Regions from separate parts of the Enterobacter sp. ECC_219_Taxon_10 genome, predicted to be linked through region 1. Evidence: predicted binding sites of a transcription regulator. Region 1 holds the regulator's gene; each other region holds the start of a gene.
The links. Region 1 encodes PurR, which represses purine synthesis genes. Its sites were predicted from a motif close to CANGCAAACGTTTGCNTG; they were not measured.
Positions count from the first base shown of each region.

Region 1 (2,204 bases):
AAAATGTGGTCAGATTATTCTCTTGAAGTGGTCGATGCTGTCGCGCGTAACGGCAGCTTTAGCGGGGCGGCGCAGGAGCTACACCGCGTCCCTTCGGCTATCAGCTATACCGTACGTCAGCTTGAGGATTGGCTGGCGGTACCGCTGTTTGAACGGCGACATCGTGATGTGGAATTAACGCCTGCAGGGGCGTGGTTTTTGAAGGAAGGGCGTTCTGTTATCAAAAAAATGCAGATCACCCGCGAACAGTGCCAGCAGATCGCGAACGGCTGGCGGGGACACCTTTCCATTGCGGTGGATAACATCGTTAAGCCCGAGCGCACCCGGCAGATGATTGTCGATTTCTACCGTCATTTTTCTGACGTCGAACTGCGGGTTTCGCAGGAGGTGTTCAACGGCGTCTGGGATGCGCTGGCGGACGGCAGGGCAGAGATGGCCATTGGGGCCACTCAGGCGATCCCGGTCGGGGGGCGTTACGCCTTTCGCGATATGGGGATGCTGAGCTGGAAATGCGTGGTGGCAAGCGATCATCCGCTGGCGAAGATGGAAGGGCCGCTGAGCGATGATACGCTGCGCGGCTGGCCGTCGCTGGTGCTGGAGGATACCTCCCGCTCGCTGCCCAAGCGTATCACATGGCTTTTGGACAACCAGCGGCGGGTGGTGGCCCCTGACTGGGAATCGTCGGCGACGTGCCTTAGCGCCGGGCTCTGCGTCGCGATGGTACCCGTTCATTTTGCGCGACCACGAATCGACACCGGTGAGTGGGTTGAGCTGGCCCTGGAGAATCCATTCCCGGATGCGGCCTGCTGCCTCACCTGGCAACAAAATGATGTTTCCCCGGCGATGGCCTGGCTTCTGGATTATCTGGGGGACAGCGAAACGCTTAACCGGGAATGGCTGAGGGAGCCAGCCTGACTGGCTCCGCAATGAGATTAACGACGGTAGTCGCGGAACGGGCCATCCGCGACGGAACGGCGTTCGATAAGGCGAGGGTGAACTTCAATGGACTGCGACTCTTCACGTTTGTTGACGATCCTGTCCAGCAGCATATTGAAGGCGGTTTCACCCAGCGAATCTTTCGGCTGGTGAATGGTGGTCAACGCTGGCGTGAAGAAGCGCGCGTTGCGCACGTTGTCATACCCGATCACGGAGATGTCCTGCGGGACGCGCAGACCCAGCTCATCGGCCGCACAGAGGGCGCCCATCGCCATGATGTCACCCCCGCAGAAGACGGCGGTCGGGCGGTGCGGCTGGGAGACGATCTGTTGCATCGCGCGGTAGCCTGATTCCGGCTCAAAGTCGCCCTGCACGATCCAGTTTTCCGGCACGGTAATCAGCGCTTCTTCCATCGCTTTCATAAAGCCGGCCAGACGGCCCGCGCCGGTGTTGCGCTCCAGCGGACCCGGGATCACGCCAATCTCGCGATGGCCGCGCTCAATCAGATAACGGCCGGCCATATAGCCGCCCTCAAAGGCGTTATCGATAACCGAATCGGTGAAATCCGCGCGCGCTTCGCCCCAGTCCATCACCACCATCGGAATATGGCGATACTCTTCCAGCATCGACAGCACGGATTCCGGGTACTCGGAACACATTACCAGCAGGCCATCCACGCGCTTTTGCGCCATCATCGACAGGTAGGCACGCTGTTTTTCAATGCTGTTCCATGCGTTGCCGAGAATCAGGGTATAGCCTTTCTGGAAGCAGTTTTTCTCCACCGCTTCAATGATCTCGGCAAAATAGGCCGCTTCACTGCTGGTCGCCAGTAATCCAATGGACTTGGTGTGATTGACCTTGAGGCTGCGCGCAACCGCGCTTGGCGAATAGTGCAGCTCTTTGATCGCTGCCCAGACCGCGTTGCGCGTCTCTTCCGCCACGAAGCGGGTTTTGTTAATTACATGTGATACGGTTGTAGTGGAAACGTTTGCGCGTTTTGCTACGTCTTTAATTGTTGCCATTAAATGTCACTCCAGACCATATCCTAAACTCCTGAAAAACTTGAAGGTAAACGTTTGCCTTCTCTCACCCTTATCACGCAATTTTGGATTGCGGCACGCCAGGAAAACGACACGGGACGTCAGGAGGGGGTCAATGGCCGGTACGCTAATAAATTTAGCGTGGAATTTTGGCCTATCTTGATGAAAAGGGGAAGAGGTAAAGTGGTTATCAGTATAAATCCAGGAAGATTTTTGACGGAATCTGTG
Region 1 covers NZ_CM178005.1:2,112,297-2,114,500, forward strand. Annotated here, with positions in the region: gene punR (DNA-binding transcriptional activator PunR) at 4-915, shown strand; gene purR (HTH-type transcriptional repressor PurR) at 933-1,958, opposite strand.

Region 2 (2,204 bases), 370 kb from region 1:
AGGTTGTGCGAGCTGGAACCTTTCTGAAAAGCGACCTTATGCCCTTTAAGGTCTGCGACGCTTTTAATCTCACTGTTTTCAGGTACCAGAATGACTTCGGCTTTCGGTTTAGCGGGTTCTACGCCGACATATACCAGGTCTGCCCCGGCAGCCTGAGCAAAAATAGGCGGGATATCGCCCGTGCTGCCCAGATCGATACTGCCGACGTTCAGCGCTTCAAGCATCTGTGGCCCTGCCGGGAACTCTACCCAGGAAAATTTGGTGTCCGGGAAGCGTTTTTCCAGCAGCTGGTGGCTTTTTGCCAGCACCATGCTGACGCTGCCTTTCTGATAGCCAATGCGTAAGCTGTCCGGTGCGGTTTCTGCAGCCTGCGCCAGCGCGGTGAACGCCATCAGGCCAGCCAGTCCGAGGTAGGTTAAGGTTTTAAACATGTGCGACTCCCTGCGGCGGATTAAAAGAAGGAACCTGGATATCCCGGCGATGCAGCGCGTGCCAGAAGGTTTCCAGCGCAGCATCAAGGCGGGTTTGCAGATTCGGCGTAAAGTGCGGCTTATGCTGGTAGTCAATGACCTGTGAATCATCCGCGAAAACCCCGTGGAGGATCTCCTGAGCCTTCAGGGCGTTCAGCACCGGCTTCAGGGCATAATCCACCGCCAGTAAATGGGCAACCGTACCGCCCGTTGCCAGCGGCAGAACCACTTTGCCGTCCAGTGCGCGCTCGGGGAGAAGATCGAGCAGGGTTTTCAGCGCGCCCGAAAACGAGGCTTTATAAATCGGGGTCGCAACGATGAGGCCGTCCGCTTCCTTGAGCTGCTCAATGAGGGTTTTCAGCGCGGGGCTGTCGAAGCGGGCATACAGCAAATCTTCAGGTTCGAAGTTATGCAGATTCCAGTGGCACACTTCCACGTCGAGGGCGTTGAGCTTTTCACGAGCATATTCCAGCAGGGCGCTGGAGCGCGAAGGGAATCGTGGACTTCCGGCCAGGGTAATGACGCGCATACTTCCTCCTTATAACTAATTGTTTGCTTTTATCTAACATTCATAACAATTTTCAGGAGTGTGACATCGCGCGGTTATTCCACTAAATGATTTATCCGCAATTAAAATGCGAAAAAGCGCATAAGAAATAGACAGGGAGGTAAACGATTGCGTTTTACGCCGATTTTTTGCCGCAGGTCAATTCCCTTTCTGAGCGGGATCGCCCATAATCCCCTCCCGGTTTGCACACCGGGAATCCAGGAGAGTTCATGTACTACCCCTTCGTTCGTAAAGCCCTTTTCCAGCTCGACCCCGAGCGCGCTCATGAATTTACATTCCAGCAATTACGTCGTATTACCGGAACGCCTTTGGCCGCTCTGGTGCGTCAGAATGTGCCGGAAAAACCTGTGCAGTGCATGGGTCTGACCTTTAAAAACCCGCTGGGTCTGGCGGCGGGTCTGGACAAAAATGGCGAGTGCATTGATGCTCTGGGCGCGATGGGCTTTGGCTCTATCGAAATCGGTACCGTCACGCCGCGCCCACAGCCGGGAAATGACAAGCCGCGCCTGTTCCGCCTGGTTGAAGCCGAAGGGCTGATCAATCGCATGGGCTTTAATAACCTCGGTGTTGATCACCTTGTTGAGAACGTAAAAAAAGCCCATTTTGACGGGATATTAGGCATCAATATCGGCAAAAATAAAGACACGCCGGTAGAGCAGGGTAAAGATGACTATCTGATTTGTATGGAAAAAGTCTACGCCTATGCCGGTTATATTGCGGTGAATATTTCTTCACCCAATACCCCGGGGCTGCGTTCCTTACAATATGGCGAAGCGCTGGACGATCTTCTGAGTGCCATTAAAAATAAGCAAAATGAACTCCAGACGATCCATCATAAATATGTTCCGGTCGCGGTTAAGATCGCCCCGGATCTTTCTGCCGAAGAATTGATCCAGGTTGCCGACAGTTTGGTTCGCCATAATATTGACGGTGTGATTGCAACGAATACCACGCTCGATCGTTCGCTCGTTCAGGGAATGAAAAACTGTGACGAAGCGGGTGGGTTAAGCGGACGTCCGGTACAATTAAAAAGCACCGAAATTATTCGCGCTTTGTCTGCGGAATTAAAAGGCCGTTTACCGATTATCGGCGTCGGCGGTATCGACTCGGTGATTGCTGCGCGCGAGAAGATGGCGGCCGGTGCATCACTGGTGCAAATCTATTCC
Region 2 covers NZ_CM178005.1:1,739,069-1,741,272, forward strand. Annotated here, with positions in the region: gene AC4ICF_RS08200 (sulfonate ABC transporter substrate-binding protein) at 1-431, opposite strand, end outside; gene ssuE (NADPH-dependent FMN reductase) at 424-999, opposite strand; gene pyrD (quinone-dependent dihydroorotate dehydrogenase) at 1,248-2,204, shown strand, end outside.
Region 2: the regulator PurR is predicted to act here: its motif matches at 1,136-1,153, upstream of pyrD (quinone-dependent dihydroorotate dehydrogenase).

Region 3 (2,204 bases), 1.2 Mb from region 1:
AAAGCCTGTTTAACACCGGCGTGATGCTCTATCTCATGGGGCTCGGCGTTCTGTTTTTGCTGGGGCTGATCTCCGGTGATGCGACAAACCGTTCCTGGATCCCGGATGCCGCTAACCTCCAGTACGAGCAGTACTGGAAGCTGAAAGGCGGTACGGAAGCGATAAGCAACCGCGCGGATATGCTGGGCGACAATCTGCTTGCCCTGGGGGCGCAATACGGCTGGCAGCTGGCGGGCATGATGCTGATGGGGGCGTCACTGATGCGCACCGGCTGGCTGAAAGGGGAGTTTAGCCTGCGTCACTACCGCCGCACCGGGGCGGGTCTGGTTCTGATCGGCGTGCTGATTAATCTTCCGGCGGTGATTGCGCAGTGGCACCTCCACTGGGATTACCGCTGGTGCGCGTTTCTGCTCCAGGTACCGCGTGAGCTCAGCGCGCCGTTCCAGACTATCGGCTATGCGGCGCTGATCTATGGTTTCTGGCCGCAGCTCTCTCGTCTGTGGATCGCCAGCGCCGTGGCCTGCGTAGGCCGTATGGCGTTAAGCAATTACCTCCTGCAAACGCTGCTCTGCACCACGCTTTTCTATCGCTTTGGCCTGTTTATGAAATTCGACCGCCTCGGGCTGCTGGCGTTTGTTATTCCGGTCTGGGTGGTTAACCTGGCGTTTTCTGTTATCTGGCTGCGTTATTTCCGCCAGGGGCCGCTGGAGTGGGTGTGGCGTCAGTTAACCGCACATGCTTCAGGGGTATCATTGAATAATACATCCAGATAACGATCTGGATCACAATCATTAACAAAACGGATGTAAGCGTTTTCATGAGTGTGACCTTCTTCACGTAGTCCCCTTTCGCTCGCTGCCAAAATAGCCACCTTGCTAAACACAGGGGGTGTCTGTGAGTTGCTGCAATCCTTTGAAGGATGGTGAATATGATCACCATTCGTGACGTCGCCCGTCTGGCGGGCGTTTCTGTGGCTACCGTCTCCCGCGTGCTGAACAACAGCGCGCTGGTCAGCCCTGAAACCCGTGAAACCGTAATGAAAGCCGTGACCCAGCTCGGATACCGACCAAATGCCAATGCCCAGGCGCTTGCAACGCAGGTCAGCGATACCATCGGCGTGGTGGTGATGGACGTCTCGGACGCCTTTTTCGGTGCGCTGGTAAAAGCGGTCGATGTGGTCGCCCAGCAGCATCAGAAATATGTGCTGATTGGCAACAGCTATCACGAGGCAGAAAAGGAGCGTTATGCGATTGAAGTGCTGATCCGCCAGCGCTGCAACGCTCTGATTGTTCACTCAAAAGCCTTAAGCGATGAAGAGCTGGCCGGGTTTATGGAGCAGATCCCGGGTATGGTGCTGATCAACCGCATCGTCCCGGGCTATGCCCATCGCTGTGTCGGGCTGGATAACGTCAGCGGCGCCATGATGGCCACCAAAATGCTGATCAATAACGGCCATCAGCGGATCGGCTATCTGGCGTCCAGCCATCAAATTGAAGATGACGCGTTGCGGCGTGAGGGGTGGCAAAACGCCCTGAAAGATCACGGCATTACGCCATCAGAAAGCTGGATCGGCACCGGAACGCCGGACATGCAGGGCGGTGAAGCGGCAATGGTGGAATTGCTGGGCCGAAATCTGCAGCTTTCCGCGGTGTTTGCCTATAACGACAGCATGGCCGCGGGCGCGCTGACTGCGCTGAAGGATAACGGCATTGCGGTGCCACAGCATTTGTCATTGATTGGTTTCGATGATATTCCGATTGCCCGTTACACCGACCCGCAGCTCACCACGGTGCGCTATCCCATTGCTTCTATGGCGAAACTGGCGACCGAGCTGGCGCTACAGGGAGCGGCAGGGCTGCTGGATCCAGGGGCAACGCACTGCTTCATGCCGACGCTGGTACGTCGTCATTCCGTCGCGGCCCGGCAAATTGTGGTTCCGATCACTAACTGATTACATCAGGTGATGTAACCGTTTTCAATCTGTGAGTAAATTCACAGTATCTTAACAAGGCGCTGACTATGATGTCAGCGTTTTAGGGGCTGAAACGCTATGTAACGGTGATTATTCACTTTCACTATAGCCAATGTGCCGCAAACAACGAATAAAACGCATTTCTGGAGCGTTACCGACCACGGAAGATAGAAATTTTATAAGTGAACGTCGGCTGTCAGTAACGTTTTATTAACACCTGCCTGCCGATCGT
Region 3 covers NZ_CM178005.1:3,305,563-3,307,766, reverse strand. Annotated here, with positions in the region: gene yeiB (DUF418 domain-containing protein YeiB) at 1-773, shown strand, start outside; gene galS (HTH-type transcriptional regulator GalS) at 929-1,951, shown strand.
Region 3: the regulator PurR is predicted to act here: its motif matches at 803-820, upstream of galS (HTH-type transcriptional regulator GalS).